Regions from separate parts of the Streptomyces sp. NPDC092952 genome, predicted to be linked through region 2. Evidence: riboswitches for the same ligand, from Rfam matches in the RefSeq annotation. Region 2 holds a riboswitch; each other region holds the start of a gene.
The links. A riboswitch is a leader RNA that binds a small molecule or an ion and turns the genes downstream of it on or off. The one in region 2 is predicted to bind cyclic di-AMP.
Positions count from the first base shown of each region.

Region 1: it holds a riboswitch for cyclic di-AMP, as region 2 does, so the genes downstream of both, ACIQGQ_RS28475 (M23 family metallopeptidase) here and ACIQGQ_RS21980 (peptidoglycan DD-metalloendopeptidase family protein) in region 2, are expected to answer to the same signal.
Region 3: it holds a riboswitch for cyclic di-AMP, as region 2 does, so the genes downstream of both, ACIQGQ_RS35685 (transglycosylase SLT domain-containing protein) here and ACIQGQ_RS21980 (peptidoglycan DD-metalloendopeptidase family protein) in region 2, are expected to answer to the same signal.

Region 1 is NZ_JBIVPT010000015.1:53,453-58,703, forward strand. Features, by position in the region: gene ACIQGQ_RS28470 (GntR family transcriptional regulator) at 1-105, opposite strand, end outside; gene ACIQGQ_RS28475 (M23 family metallopeptidase) at 342-1,145, opposite strand; cyclic di-AMP (ydaO/yuaA leader) riboswitch at 1,159-1,324, opposite strand; gene ACIQGQ_RS28480 (M16 family metallopeptidase) at 1,588-2,970, opposite strand; gene ACIQGQ_RS28485 (M16 family metallopeptidase) at 2,994-4,352, opposite strand; gene ACIQGQ_RS28490 (DNA topoisomerase (ATP-hydrolyzing) subunit A) at 4,621-5,251, shown strand, end outside.
Region 2 is NZ_JBIVPT010000009.1:18,298-23,548, reverse strand. Features, by position in the region: gene ACIQGQ_RS22000 (XRE family transcriptional regulator) at 1-99, shown strand, start outside; gene ACIQGQ_RS21995 (DUF6126 family protein) at 131-298, shown strand; gene ACIQGQ_RS21990 (tyrosine-protein phosphatase) at 309-1,121, opposite strand; gene ACIQGQ_RS21985 (alpha-galactosidase) at 1,345-3,441, shown strand; cyclic di-AMP (ydaO/yuaA leader) riboswitch at 3,737-3,893, shown strand; gene ACIQGQ_RS21980 (peptidoglycan DD-metalloendopeptidase family protein) at 3,897-4,808, shown strand; gene ACIQGQ_RS21975 (SGNH/GDSL hydrolase family protein) at 4,973-5,251, shown strand, end outside.
Region 3 is NZ_JBIVPT010000033.1:4,971-10,221, reverse strand. Features, by position in the region: gene ACIQGQ_RS35700 (NAD(+)/NADH kinase) at 65-1,117, opposite strand; gene ACIQGQ_RS35695 (APC family permease) at 1,297-2,694, opposite strand; gene ACIQGQ_RS35690 (hypothetical protein) at 3,018-3,335, shown strand; gene ACIQGQ_RS35685 (transglycosylase SLT domain-containing protein) at 3,340-3,834, opposite strand; cyclic di-AMP (ydaO/yuaA leader) riboswitch at 3,838-4,025, opposite strand; gene ACIQGQ_RS35680 (ABC-F family ATP-binding cassette domain-containing protein) at 4,565-5,251, shown strand, end outside.

The sequences.
Region 1 (5,251 bases), on a different contig from region 2:
CCGGCGCGCCAGCACCTCCTCCGTGAGCCGGCTGCCGCGCGCGAAGACCCCGGAGACGATGTCGTCACGAATCGCTGTGCTTACCGAATGCGCGGGAATGCGCATGCCCGAACCTCCGCCTCAATGCCCGCGAAACGCGGCCGCCCGACACCTGTTCCGTGACTCTATTGCAATGCGGCGGCATTTCCGATGCCGGGCGGGAATTCATGAATATCTTCCGGCCGCGGACCGGTCGCGCTGGAGAGCGGCCACGTTGGAGAGCGGTCACCCGCACCGTGCGGCAGGCACGCCGAAGGCCCCGGACGCGCGGCGCGGGTCCGGGGCCTTCGGTGGAGCGTCCGTCAGAGGGCGGCGCCGTGGGCGCGCAGGTACGCGACCGGGTCCAGGTCGGAGCCGTACGACGGCGTCGTGCGGGCTTCGAAGTGGAGGTGCGGGCCGGTGGAGTTGCCGGTGGAGCCGGAGAGGGCGATCTGCTGGCCGGCGGCGACGCTCTGGCCGACCGAGACCCCGATCGAGGAGAGGTGGCCGTACTGCGTGTACGTGCCGTCCGTCATCCGGAGCACGATGTTGTTCCCGTACGCGCCGCCCCAGCCGGCCTCGACGACCGTACCGGCGCCGACGGCGACGACGGAGCTGCCGGAGGCGGCGTGGAAGTCGACGCCCGAGTGGCTGCCGGAGGACCAGAGCGAGCCGCCGGACTTGTAGCCGGTGGTGACGTACGAACCGGCGACCGGGAGGCGGAAGGCGCCCAGCACGGTGCGCTCGGCGGACCGGCCGACGCGGGCCGTACCGGTGCGGGACTCGGCGGCGCGCTCCGCCGCCGCCCTGGCCTCGGCCTTCCTCTTGGCCTCGGCCTTCTTGCGCGCCTCGGCCTTGGCCTTGGCCTTCGCCGTGGCGACGGCCTGGCTCGCCTGCGCGTCGGCCTGGGCGCCGATCCGCTCGGCAAGGGTCTTCTCGATGGTGAGGACCTGGGTGAGGCCGGTATCCTCGACGGCGGCGGACTCCGGTTCCGCGGCGACGGCCGGGGCGGCCAGACCGCCGATGACACCGGTGGTGGCGAGGGTCGCGACGCCGACGACCTTCGCGCCCCTGCGCGTCAGTCGGCTCGGGGCACGGTGCTTCCCCGTGACACGGGTGAACGCCATGAAGTGGCTGGTCCTTTCCTTCCTTCTCGCCTACCGGGTTAGCTGACGGGTTCGGAGCAGGAAGGTCTCCTACGGACACCCCGGCCCCTCGGGGCTCAGGCGTCCGATTCACCCCAGGGACTACGTGGGTCCCCGGCTCCCCGGGCTCGCGCCGGACGGGGACTCGGCGATGACTGTCCGGTACGCCCCTGATGCGGCATACGAGTGACGAACAGTCGAGCCGACGCTAAACGGCGGCACTTACATCCACCAAACGGACAGGCCGTTTTGTAGCGCATCCCACAGGGCAGACGGGCAACCTCCCCACGGAACGGACAAAAGGGGCGAATCCCGCAAGATCTTGCTTGCGGGATTCGCCCCCATGCCCTGCTGTCCGCCGATTCCCCCTGCCTCGTACCGGTCCGTGGCAGAGGAGAGCCGAGGAGGGCGAGGAGCCGGCGGGTCAGCCGGTGACCACCGACACCTCGCCGATGCCCAGGGCCCGGACGGGCTCCTCGATCCGCGCCGCGTCACCGACCAGGACGGTGACCAGCCGGTCGACCGGGAAGGCGTTGACGACCGCCGCGGTCGCCTCGACCGTGCCGGTCTCCGCGAGGCGGGCGTACAGCTGCGCCTGGTAGTCGTCCGGCAGATGCTGCTCGACCTGGTCGGCGAGGGTGCCCGCGACGGAGGCCGCCATCTCGAACTTCAGGGGCGCGACACCCACCAGGTTCTGCACCGCCGTCTCGCGCTCCGCGTCGGTGAGCCCCTCGGCGGCCAGGGTCCGCAGGACCGTCCACAGGTCCTTGAGCGCCGGCTCGGTGGACTCCGTGTCCACCGAACCGCTGATGGCCAGCATCGCGGCGCCGGTGGCGCCCGAGGCGGAGTCCGGAGCCGTCGAGCGCAGCACCTGGGCGAAGGCCCGCACGCCGTACGTATAGCCCTTCTCCTCGCGCAGCACCCGGTCGAGGCGGGAGGTGAGCGTGCCGCCCAGGCAGTAGGTGCCGAGCACCTGGGCCGGCCACACACTGTCGTGGCGGTCGGCACCGATCCGGCCGATCAGCAGCTGGGTCTGCACCGCGCCCGGACGGTCGACGATCACCACCCGGCCGGTGTCGTCGGCGGTGATCGGCGGCACCGGACGGGGCGCGGCGGCCTCGCCCGACCAGTCACCGAGGGTGTCGGCGAGCAGGGCGTCCAGGTCGATGCCGGTGAGGTCGCCGACGACCACCGCGGTCGCGGCGGAGGGCCGGACGTGGGCGTCGAAGAAGGCCCGGACGGCCGCCGCGTCGATCCGCTCCACCGTCTCCTCGGTGCCCTGGCGCGGGCGCGACATCCGCGCCTCGGCCGGGAAGAGCTCCTTGGAGAGCTGCTTGGCGGCGCGACGGGCCGGGTTGGCCTGCTCGTGCGGGATCTCGTCGAGCCGGTTGCGCACCAGCCGCTCGATCTCGCTGTCGGCGAAGGCGGGCGCCCGCAGCGCCTCGGCGACCAGCCCGAGCGCCTTGGCCAGCCGGGAGGCCGGGACCTCCAGGGAGACCCGGACGCCGGGGTGGTCGGCGTGCGCGTCGAGCGTGGCACCGCAGCGCTCCAGCTCGGCCGCGAACTCCTCCGCGGTGCGCTTGTCGGTGCCCTCGGACAGCGCCCGCGACATGATCGTGGCCACGCCGTCGAGCCCCTCGGGCTCGGCCTCCAGCGGGGCGTCGAGGAAGATCTCGACCGCCACGACCTGCTGGCCGGGGCGGTGGCAGTGGAGCACCGTGAGACCGTTGGGCAGGGCACCCCGCTCCGGCGCGGGGAAGGCCCAGGGGCGGGCGACGCCCGGGGCCGGCTGCGGGTGGTACTGCATCGAAACTCCAGTCGCGGCGTCGGTCACTTGCCGGCTCCTTCCTGCGCGTCGGTGTCGTCGCTGTCCCCGGGCTCGGCCGCCTCGACCGGCTCGTAGACCAGCACCGCCCTGTTGTCGGGGCGCAGCCGGGCCTTGGCGACCGCCTGGACCTCCTCCGCGGTGACGTCGAGCACCCGCTGCACCGCGGTCAGGGCGAGCTGCGGGTCGCCGAACAGCACCGCGAACCGGCAGAGTTCGTCGGCGCGGCCGGCGACCGTACCGAGCCGGTCCAGCCACTCGCGCTCCAACTGGGCCTGCGCGCGCTCCATTTCCTCGGGCGTGGGGCCCTCGGCGGCGAACCGGGCGAGTTCCTCGTCGACCGCGGCCTCGATCTCCGGCACCTCCACACCGCCGGACGTCTTCACGTCCAGCCAGCCCAGCGAGGGCGCGCCGGCCAGCCGCAGCAGTCCGAAGCCGGCCGCCACCGCCGTACGGTCACGGCGGACCAGACGGTTGTGGAGCCGCGAGGACTCGCCGCCGCCGAGGACGGTCAGCGCGAGGTCCGCCGCGTCGCACTCGCGGGTGCCGTCGTGCGGCAGCCGGTAGGCGGCCATCAGGGCACGCGCCGGAACCTCCTCGCGGACCTCCTCGCGCAGCTGCTCGCCGATGATCTCCGGGAGCGTGCCGTCGCGCGGCGGCTGCTTGCCGTCGTGGGACGGGATGGATCCGAAGTACTTCTCGATCCAGGCGAGGGTCTGCTCGGGGTCGATGTCGCCGACCACCGAGAGCACCGCGTTGTTCGGCGCGTAGTAGGTACGGAAGAAGGTGCGCGCGTCCTCCAGGGTCGCGGCGTCCAGATCGGCCATCGAGCCGATCGGGGTGTGGTGGTACGGGTGGCCCTCCGGGTAGGAGAGCGCCGTCAGCTTCTCGAACGCCGTGCCGTAGGGCACGTTGTCGTAGCGCTGGCGGCGCTCGTTCTTGACGACGTCGCGCTGGTTCTCCATGGACTCTTCGTCGAGCGCGGCGAGCAGCGAGCCCATCCGGTCCGCCTCCAGCCACAGGGCCAGCTCCAGCTGGTGCGTGGGCATGGTCTCGAAGTAGTTGGTGCGCTCGAAGCTGGTGGTGCCGTTGAGCGAGCCGCCCGCCCCCTGCACCAGCTCGAAGTGGCCGTTCCCCTTGACCTGGCCGGAGCCCTGGAACATCAGGTGCTCGAAGAGGTGAGCCAGGCCGGTGCGCCCCTCGACCTCGTGGCGCGAGCCGACGTCGTACCAGAGGCAGACCGCGGCGACCGGGGTCAGATGGTCCTCGGAGAGCACCACGCGCAGGCCGTTGGCCAGGCGGTGCTCGGTCGCTGTCAAGCCGCCGGAGCCGGCCTGAGCGGTGGCCGTGTGACCCATGGGCATGTACGTCCCTTCGATCGCGATACTGGATTCCTGCGAGACCTGCCACTTTAAGCAAGCGGACGGACACCTGGCGAAGTTCCCGTTCCGCGGAAGTTCGCGGGAAAGTGGGTCGCTGCCCGCCTCCAGCGGGTCGGAGGACCCTTCCGGCACGGTCCGGGACACCCTTTGGGACGGGTCGAGGTCGGGGTTGTCAGTGCGGCGGTCCACAATGGTCCGCGTCAGAACCTGAGGTTGCCCGAACAGAATCCGTGAAGGAGTCGCAGCAGCGATGGCCCGCCGCAGCACGAAGACCCCGCCGCCGGACGACTTCGAGGAGAAGATCCTCGACATCGACGTCGTCGACGAAATGCAGGGCTCCTTCCTCGAGTACGCGTACTCCGTGATCTACTCGCGGGCCCTGCCCGACGCCCGCGACGGTATGAAGCCGGTGCACCGCCGCATCGTGTACCAGATGAACGAGATGGGCCTGCGCCCCGATCGCGGCTTCGTGAAGTGCGCCCGCGTCGTCGGCGAGGTCATGGGCAAGCTGCACCCGCACGGCGACGCGTCGATCTACGACGCGCTGGTCCGTCTGGCGCAGCCGTTCTCGATGCGGCTCCCCCTGGTCGACGGCCACGGGAACTTCGGCTCGCTCGGGAACGACGACCCGCCCGCCGCCATGCGGTACACCGAGTGCCGGATGGCCGACGCGACGTCCCTGATGACGGAGTCGATCGACGAGGACACCGTCAATTTCCAGTCGAACTACGACGGCCAGGAGACGGAGCCGTCCGTCCTCCCCGCCGCGTACCCGAACCTCCTGGTCAACGGGTCGTCCGGGATCGCGGTCGGAATGGCGACCAACATGCCGCCGCACAACCTGGGCGAGGTCGTCGCCGCCGCGCGGCACCTGATCAAGC
Region 2 (5,251 bases):
ACGGCCACCGGCCGGGAGGGCGCCGAGCTCCTCTTCGTCCACACCCTGCTGCAGAGCCCCGCCGCCGAGCTGTGCCTCGGCGGCGGAATCCACCACTGAGACCGGTTCCCGGTCGCCAGAGAGGACCGTCATGTCCGATTCCGAGAACTACGACCCGCTCGGTTCCAGCAAGCACTACGAGGCCCAGGAGTCCAAGTTCCCGCGCGGCATCGTGATCCGGCTCATCGCCTATCTCGTCGCCGGGCACGTCGTCGCCGCCTTCCTCTACCTGCTGTTCGAGGTGGCAGGCAAGGGCTGAGCGCCCCCGGTCACGCCTGGTCGAGGAGCCGGTCGCGCAGCCGCTCCCGGGTCTCGGGAGCGAGACCGAGCCCCTCGGAGAAGTACCGCTCCGCGGAGCCCCAGGTCTCCTCGATGGTGTCGAAGGCCGCGGCGAGATACTCGGCGCGGGCGCCGAAGAGCGGGTTCAGCAGCTCCATGACCTCGGCCGACATCCCGGCGGGCGAGGTGTCGCTGCGGCGTATCCGGTAGCGGCGGTGCGCGTCGTTGGACTTGAGGTAGTCGGCCTCGATGGCCTCGCGCTCGACCCCGACGGCCAGCAGCGACACCGCGATCGACAGCCCCGCCCGGTCCTTGCCCGCCGCGCAGTGCATCAGCGCGGGCACACTGTCCTCGGCCAGGGCGTGCAGCACCCGGCCGTGCTCGGCGGTGCGCTCCCGGATGATCGAACGGTACGAGGCGACCATCCGGGCCACCCCCTTGCCGTCGCCGAGGACGGAGCGCAGCTGGTCCATGTCGCCGTCCCGGACCATGCGCCAGAACTCCGCGCCGTCGGCCGGGTCGGAGAGCGGGATGCTCACGTTCCGCACACCCGGCAGCTCCACGTCCGCGCCGTCGAGGCGGCGGTCGGCGGAGTTGCGGAAGTCGAAGACCGTGTGCAGCCCCAGGCCGCCCAGGAAGGCGGCGTCCTCGGTGGTGGCGTGCGCCAGGTGACCGCTGCGGAAGAGCCGCCCGTACCGCACCCGCCGGCCGCCCACGGTGGGCAGACCGCCCACGTCGCGGAAGTTGCGGACGCCCGCCAGCTCGGGCTCCGTCGACGGGACCTGCGGCAGCTGCTGCGTCACGGTTACTCCAGGAATGTCCGGCGCCGCTGGTCGTCGGCGGCACGACTGCCGCGACCCTACGGCATCGATTCCTCAGGCAACCATCTCGGGCCCCGGCTGTCGATACCCGGGCGAACCCGGGTCTGTCGGCGGCCCGCCCACCCGGCGCATCCCCCCGAGGCACCGTTGCCCGCACCTCCCCGGCGGCCGATGATGTGCGGAACTGTCGGAAAATGGGGGCGCGATGATCGAGACGGGTCGTACCGGCCGTACCTGGCTGCTCACCGGCGAGAACAGCGGCTACGCACTGGCACTGACCGAACGGGACGAGCTGCTCCATCTGCACTGGGGCCCGAGGATCGGACTCGCCGCCGCCGAGGCCCTGGCGGCCGCACCCGACCTCCCCCACCGGAGCTTCGAATCCCCCCTCGACGGCCACGAGGAGTACCCGGTCGAGGGCGGCCCCCGGTTCGTCCGCCCCGCGCTCTCGGTCCGCACCCCGCTCGTCCGCGGCACCGAGTGGACCTTCCGGGGTGCCGGGACCGACGGCGACGAACTGCGGATCGGCTTCACCGACGCCGTGCACCGGCTCGGCCTCACCCTGCACTACCGGATGCGGGACGACTCCGACGTCGTGGAGCGCTGGGCCACCGTCGCCCACACCGGTCCGGACGGCCCGCCGCTGGAACTGCTGCGCGCCGACGCGGCCGCCTGGTCGCTGCCGGCCCGGGACGGCTGGCGGATCGGCCGGCTGCACGGCCGCTGGTCGGCCGAGACCCGGATCGAGCGCGCGGAACTGCTCCACGGCGAGAGCGTCATCTCCAGCAGGCGCGGCCACACCGGCCACCAGTACCTGCCGTGGGCCGCGCTGGACGCCGACGGCGCGGCGACCGAGGAGAGCGGCGAGGTCTACGGCTGCGCGCTCGGCTGGTCCGGCTCCTGGCGGATCTGCGTGCAGCGGCTGCCCGACGGGCTCGTCCAGATCACCGGCGGCGCCGGGCACGACGAGTCCGGGCTGCTCAGGCTCGCCCCGGGGGAGTCGTACACCACGCCCGTCTTCGCCGGGCTCTGGAGCGACCGGGGCTTCGGCGGGGCCAGCCGCGCCTGGCACGCCTGGCAGCTGGCCCATGTGATCCCGGACGCCGGGACCCTTCGGCCGGTGCTCTACAACTCCTGGGAGGCGACCGGCTTCGACATCTCGCTGGACCAGCAGCGGACCCTGGCCCGGCGTGCCGCGGACATGGGGGTGGAGCTGTTCGTGGTGGACGACGCCTGGTTCGGGCGGCGGACCAGCGACCGGGCCGGACTCGGCGACTGGACCCCGAACCCGGACCGGTTCCCCGGCGGGCTGAAGCCGCTCGCCGACGAGGTGCACGCACTCGGCATGCGGTTCGGCATCTGGGTCGAACCGGAGATGGTCAACCCCGACAGCGACCTCTACCGGGCGCACCCCGACTGGGTCCAGCACGTCCCCGGCCGGACCCGCACCGAGTACCGCAACCAGCTGGTGCTCAATCTGGCCAGGCCCGATGTCCGGGAGTACCTCTGGGAGCAGCTGGACGCACTGCTCTCCGGTACCCCCGTCGACTACGTGAAATGGGACTTCAACCGCTGTTTCACCGACCCCGGCTGGCCCGGCGAGGAGTACCCGCAGCGGATCTGGACCGCCCATGTGGACGCCCTGTACGCGCTGATCGACCGGCTCAGGGCCGCGCACCCGCACGTCGCCTTCGAGTCCTGCTCGGGCGGCGGCGGCCGGATCGACCTGGGCATCCTCTCCCGTACCGACCAGGTGTGGACCTCCGACAACACCGATCCGCTCGACCGGCTCGCCATCCAGGAGGGGTTCAGTCACCTCCACCCGGCCCGGGTGATGGCCGCCTGGGTCACCGACAGCCCGAACCGCCAGCTCAACGGCAGGGTCAGTTCGCTGCGTTTCCGGTTCGTGAGCGCGATGGCCGGAGTGCTCGGCATCGGCGGGAACCTCGCCGAGTGGAGCGAGGAGGAGCTGGCCGAGGCGCGTGGCTGGGTGGATCTCTACAAGGAGATCCGCCCCGTGGTGCAGCAGGGCGCGCTGTACCGGCTGCGCGAACCGCGCGGCGGACTCGGCGCCGTCCAGTACGTGCACGGCGAGGAGACCGTGGTCCTGATGTGGCTGGAGGCGCAGCGGTACGGGGAGCGCCCGCCGGCCCTGCGGCTGCGCGGGCTCGACCCCGCTGCCACGTACACCTGCCGGGACACGGGGGCGGTCCACCACGGTGCGGTCCTGTTCCACCAGGGACTGGACACCGGACTCCGGGGCGATCTCGACGCGCGGGTGCTGCGCCTGCGACAGGACTGAGCAGCCGGGCATGTCCGTAATGCGCGCTTTTTACGAACATCTCCCGCTTATAAGGGAGATGGTCGGCGGCCCGTGAGCGGGATCATATTCGTGACGGTGTGTGGCGGCGGACGGGACGGGAATTCCTTTCGCCGCGCGGAATAACAAGATCCGTAATCCACGGAGGGTGACCGGAATTCCGTTCCGAATTCCCGAAGCGGAATACCGGCGGGGAACCAGGTGCTTGTTCTCGCCGTCCCGGCTCGCTTACGGTCACCGCATTCCGGACGGCCCGCCCAATCCTGCCGCCGACCGGAATTCACATCCACTTATCGCGTGGCAGGAGCGGGGGAACCAGGTAGGCCGCCGGCCGGAGAGATCCGGACGGCTAGGGGTGAAGCCGCACACCGTGCGGCCGGGCATCTCCAGCCCGAACCCGACAGCTCACCTCGCAGGCGCCGGAGAGGAAAGACGCCATGCCCATCACGGGTAAGCACCGCCGTCCCAAGGTCGGCCCCATCGCCCGAGGCTTCGCCGCGGTCAGCACCGGTGGCGCCGTCATCGCACTGCCGCTGCTCGGTGCCACCGGCGCCCACGCCGCCGACCAGGCCACCACGCCGGAGCAGGCCCCCGTCGCGCACACCGCGCCGAAGGCCGCCCCGCAGGCCGGACCCGCCACGTACTCCGTCGTCCCCGGCGACTACCTGTCGAAGATCGCGGCCGAGCACCACGTCGCGGGCGGCTGGCAGAAGCTGTACCAGGACAACCGCGAGGTCGTCGGCGGAAACCCCAGCCTGATCCTCCCCGGCATGAAGCTGACCCTCGGCGCCGCCGCCGGTACGGCCGCGCCCACCGGTGCCGCAGCCGGTACGGCCGCACCGTCGAAGGCCGCCCCGGCCGCCGAGCAGCCCGCCCCGGCGGACCAGGCGGACCCGGCTGCGGAGGAGGCCCCGGCCCCCGCCCCGGCCACCGAGGACACCGGCTCCGGCTACGTCCACCCGGTCCCCGGCAACCACACCACCAACTACCGGGCCTCCGGCTCCAACTGGTCCAGCGGCAGCCACACCGGCATCGACTTCCCCGTCTCCACCGGCACCGGCGTCAAGGCCATCACCTCCGGCACCGTCGTCACCGCCGGCTGGGGCGGCGCCTACGGCAACCAGGTCGTCGTCAAGCACGCCGACGGCCACTACTCGCAGTACGGCCACCTGTCCTCCCTCTCCGTCTCGGCGGGCCAGTCCGTGAGCGCCGGCCAGCAGGTCGGCCTCTCGGGCGCCACCGGCAACGTCACCGGCCCGCACCTCCACTTCGAGGTCCGCACCGGCCCCGAGTACGGTTCGGACATCGACCCGATCGCCTACCTGGCCTCGCACGGCATCTCCGTCTGAGCGTGACCCGGAGCAGGACGAAGGAAGGGGCGGTGCGCGGTGGCGCACCGCCCCTTCCGCCTATTCCCCCTTTGCCAAAAACTGACCGGGTGGTCTATGTCACCACCCGTCAACCCTTTATTACGGTCGCGTAGGTCACATTCGACGGTGCAGGATAAGCGCTTGTGGCAGACGATTCGAGAAAAATGCAGCGTGGCGTCAACAACCGACAGGGCGTCATCGGGTCGTACGCGGCGATCGGCGACAGCTTCACCGAGGGAGTCGGTGACCCCGGCCCGGACGGAACATTCGTCGGCTGGGCGGACCGGTTCGCGGTACTTCTCGCGGACCAACTCCCGGACCCCGATACGGCACACGACGCCGAAGGACCCGCACACCCGGAATTCCGATACGCCAATCTCGCCGTACGCGGACGCCTCCTCGACCAGATCGTCGAGGAGCAG
Region 3 (5,251 bases), on a different contig from region 2:
CCCGCAGCGGCCGACTATATCGGCGCCGGCCGGCCCGGTGGCAGGGGCCGTCGGACCAGGTGGCTCACGGGGCGAGGTGGAGGTGTGCGAGGTCGTGCGGGACCGGGCCGTCGTGGCGGAAGAGCGGCGCGCTCTCACCGTCCGCGGCCGTGGCGGGGGCGTCCGTGAGGCGCATCCTGGTACGCAGCCGCCCGTAGAAGTCGTGCGGGCCGAGCCGGACGATCCGCAGGCGGCGCGGTGCCGCGTAGACGCCGAGCCAGTCCCCGGCGTCCAGTACGCCGCGCAGCTGGCCGTCGATGGTCACCGCGGCCTGCCCGGAGTGCGGCAGGACCCGTACGGCGATCGGTTCGTCGGCGGCGGCGACCACGGTGCGGTCGAAGGTCATGTGCGCCGCCACGGGGGTGAAGAGGACCGCGTCCATCCGGGGCGAGACCACCGGCCCGCCGGCGGCGAAGCTGTACGCGGTCGAGCCGGTGGGCGTCGCCATCACGACCGCGTCGGCCGAGTACGAGGCGAGGAGCCGGCCGCCGATGTAGACGCCGAGGCTCACCTGGCGGTCGCGGGCGAGCTTCTCCACGACGACATCGTTGAGGGCGGTGACGTCCAGCGCCACGCCCCAGTCCTCCGCCGCGGCCTCCGCGTCCGGGGCGAGCTGGGGCGGCGGCAGCATCGGGCGCCGCCCGTAGCCCATCAGGGCGTCGATGTCCGGGGGCACTTCGAGCACCCGGGAGGCCCGCATGGTCAGCGTCATGCGCTCCTCGAACTCCGCCCGGCCCCGGTGGACGGCGTCGAGCGCGCGCACGACGTCATGGGCCGGCACCTCGGTGAGGAAGCCGACGCGGCCCAGGTCGATCCCGAGCACGGCACCGTCGTGCTTGGCGGCGATCCTGGCGCCGCGCAGGAACGTGCCGTCGCCGCCGAGCGTCACGATCAGGTCGGGGTTGCCCGCGACGTCGGCCTCCTCGCGCCCGCCGCGCCGCCGTCCGTCGCCCCGCCACACGTCGATGTCCGTGCACGGAACCCCTTCGCGGGCGCACCAGTCGCGTACGACGCCCGCGGCGACGACGGCCTCGGGGCGGCCCTGGTGCACGACGACTCCGACCCGTTCGACACCCATGGCGCCACCGCTCCCCGTGCTCCGACGACCTTCCTCGTCCCACTGTGGGCAAGGGGCGGCGGGTCCGCCCGTCGCCGGGACGGTGCTGCGCCCGGTCGGGCGACGGGCGCGAACGGGGCCGGCCCGCCGGTGGAGGATCTCCACCGACGGGCCGGGCACCGCACGGAACGCGCCCCCGGTCAGGACCGGGCGTCCTCCGGAATGCTGACCAGCCAGCGGGTCTCACGGCGGGGCCGCAGGTAGAACGCCCAGTAGAGCGTGGCGACCGCGGTGATGCCGCCGGTCCACAGCAGGTACTCGACCTCCTGCTGGGTCAGGATGTACGCCAGCACGGCGATCAGCAGTACGGGGACGGCGGGCCAGAGCGGCATCCGCCAGGCCTGCGCCTCGCGGTGCGCGCCGCGGCGGCAGAGCAGGGCCGCGACGGCGACCAGCAGGTACATGGCGGTGACGGAGACGCCGGTGACGCCGTACAGGGTGTCGAGGTTGACGAAGCAGAGCGCCGCGCCGGGGACGCCGACGAGGAGGGTCGCGACCCACGGCGAGCCGAACCGGCCGAGCCGGGACAGGGCGTTGTTGACCGGTGCCGGCCACGCCTTGTCACGGGCCGAGGCGAAGAGCACCCGGGAGTTCTGGATGACCATGACGATGCCCGCGTTGATGATCGCGAGGGCGACACAGAGGCTGACGAAGGTGCCGACCGCCGAGTTGGACCAGGCGGTGACCATGGTGCTGAGGTCGCCGGAGGTCAGGGCAGCCAGGTCCGGGGCGCCCATGGTGATGGCGATGACCGGGATCAGGATGACGGCGGTGGAGATGGCCAGGGTGGCGAGCACGGTGCGGGCCACGTTGCGGCGCGGGTTCTCCAGCTCCTCGGAGAGGTAGACCGCGGTGGAGAAGCCCTGGGTGATGAAGAGCGCGATGGCGAGCCCGGAGACCACCATCATCGCGGTGACGGTGGAGTGGGAACCGCCGGCCGAGGCGACCGTGCCGTGCACCAGCGACGACGCGCCGCGCTCGGTGTGGGCGAAGCCCAGTACGGCGACGACGCCCGCCGCGATCACTTCGAGGACCAGGAAGATTCCGGTGATCCACGCGTTGGCGCGCAGGTCCAGCAGGCCGGCGAGGGTGGCGAGCAGCATGACCCCGGCGCCCGCGAGGGGGGCGGGGATGTGCACGATGGGCGCCAGGTAGTCCGCCGTCCCCATGGAGATCACCGGGGGCACGATCATCACGACGAGCAGCGACAGTACGAAGACGAGCCATCCGGCGAGCCGTCCCGCCATGGTCGACACCATGGCGTACTCGCCGCCGGCGCTGGGGATGAGGGTGCCCAGTTCCGAGTAGCAGAAGGCGACCGCGATGCAGAGCAGCGAGCCGATGGCGATGGTCAGGGCGGTGTACGTGCCGAGGCTGGAGAAGAGGTCCGGCACGACCACGAAGAGGGTCGAGGCGGGGGTCACGCAGGACAGCGTGAGCAGTGTGCCGCCCACGACGCCGATGGAGCGCTTGAGCTTCTGGGGGGTGGGGCCGGTCGCCGGGGCGAGCGCCTGAGGTGCGCTGAGCGTGTCGGTCATCGTGCGGTTCCGATCAAAAGTGCGGTGTTTGAGCGCGGGAGCGGTATCGCCTCCAGACGAGGACGTGGTGAGTGGTTTCGTCGCTCCCAGCGCGCTATGCAATCCCGACGTGTTCCGCAGGTCAAGAGGCGTTCACCTTCGGAATTCGTTGTTCCAGTGATCAATTTCGACGATTTTGCGCTAACTGAGCAGAGGACGCCGAAGGATCGGGGAGTGCGGGAACCGAAGGCCGGACCCTGGGAAATTTTCCCCCCGGTCGGCATCGGGCGCGTACGTGTGGCCCATGGGTCGCGCATTCGCCGCCTCGGTGCCAGCCTGGATGCATGGCTTGGGCGTCATGGACTACGTGTGGTGTGTTCTCCGGGCACGGCGGCGTGCTGACGGAGGAGGTCGGTGTCCTGTCCGGGGACCTGACCGTGCACACGACCTGGGCCGAGGACACGGCCCAGATCACCGTGCAGTACTCGGGGGCGATCGACTGGTTCACCATGGTGGGCAGCCCCGTAGCGTGCTGTTCGGAGGAGGACAGCCGCCGCCTGCACGACGCGGCCGTGCAGGCGGTACGGAACGGGGCGGCGGCCACGGTGCCCGTTCCGCCCCACACCGCTCCGGAACAGGCGGCCGGGTCCGCCCCGGAGTGACGGTTCAGTAGGCCCCGTTGACGTTGTCGATGGAGCCGTACCGGTCGGCGGCGTAGTTGCACGCGGCGGTGATGTTGGCGACGGGGTCGAAGCTGTCCGTCGACGTGCCGGGCACGTGGTAGGCGAGGAACGTCGGATCGATGATCTGGAGCAGGCCCTTGGAAGGGGTCCCTGCGGCGGCGTTGGAGTCCCAGTTGTTGACGGCGAGCGGGTTGCCGGACGACTCGCGCATGACGTTGCGGTGGATGCCCTCGTAGCTGCCGGGGATGCCGTGCTCGGCCATGACGGCCAGCGACTCCTTGATCCAGCCGTCCAGGTCGTCGGTGTACGCCGCGGTCCGCGCGGCGGGTGCGGTGGCGGCGGCCGGGGTCGGCGCCGCCGAAGCGGCCTGGGCTCCGAGCAGTGGCAGGAGCAGGGCGGCCGCTCCCGTACCCACGGCTATGAATCCCCTGGTCAACGGGGTGGCGGCGCGACGGTGGCGCGTACCGGTGAAGGACATGGTGGTTCCTCTCCGTCGCCTGCGAGGTGAGCTGTCGGGTTCGGGCTGGAGCTGCCCGGCCGCGCGTCGGCGCGGCTTCACCCCGAGCCGTCCGGACGTCCGGACCGGCGGTGTACCTGGGTTCCCCGCTCCTGCCGTGCACAAGTGGTCGGAATGCTCCGGACAGCGGCAGGATTCGGCGTTCCGTCCGGATTGACGGAGACCGTAGACGAGAGAATCCGAAGGGGACAAGACCCTTTTTCCGCATGCAATTGCCCAACAAGATCAAGTCACTTCATTTCCGGTAATCCACCTCACACCGACCCGGTGACGACCCGTGCGGGCAAAGGGATCCGCGGCATGCGGCACGGCGGTCGGGGGCGGGATGTGACTCGCACCACGGGGAGAGGGAGGCGACTTTCCGCGCTTCGCCCGTCCGGCGCCCCGACGGGCGGGGAGCATTGCCAACCACTCCCCTCTGCCGCTATGGTTTTCGTGTCCTGTTGTCTCCGATAGAGGTGGACGTTGCGCATCTGAGGTCCGCGAACACCACGCCGTACGGCTTTCGCCGTATGCCTGTCACGTCGTCGCAGTGTTTCCGCACTGCCCGTGACCCCCGCGTGGATGCGACCTCGATGCATGAGCCGTCCCTCGTTTCCAGGACAGCCGCATCCTTCTCCGCTGCTCGGTCGCCGCGTGGTGCTCGCATACGAATCCCCCCTTCATTGCGATCACGACTGCGAGGAAATCCATGGCGACACCCACCGCCCCCAGCGCCTCCCTCACCTGCTCGGCCCTGACCTTCCGGTGGCCGGACGGCACCACGGTCTTCGACGGGCTCTCGCTGAGCGTCGGCCGCGGCCGGATCGGGCTCGTCGGCAACAACGGCGCGGGCAAGTCCACCCTGATGCGACTGCTCACCGGCGAACTGCGCCCGACCGAGGGCACGGTGACCATCGGCGGCAGCCTCGCCCACCTGCCGCAGAACATCACCCTCGACACCACCCTGCGGGTGGACCACGCGCTCGGCATCGCCGAACGGCGCGAGGCGCTGCGCGCCATCGAGTCCGGAGACGTCGACGAGAAGCACTTCGAGACGATCGGCGACGACTGGGACGTGGAGGAACGGGCCCTGGCGACCCTGGGCTCGCTCGGCCTCGGCGACATCGGACTCGACCGCACCGTCGGCGAGTTGTCCGGCGGGGAGACCGTGCTGCTGCGTCTCGCGGCACTGCTGCTGGAACGCCCCGACGTCCTGCTCCTGGACGAACCCACCAACAACCTGGACCTGTTCGCGCGCCGACGGCTGTACGAAGCCGTCGACTCCTGGCACTCGGGCGTACTGATCGTGGTCAGCCACGACCGCGAACTGCTGGAACGCGTGGACCGCATCGCCGAACTGCGCGCCGGCTCGGTGAACTGGTACGGCGGCGGCTGG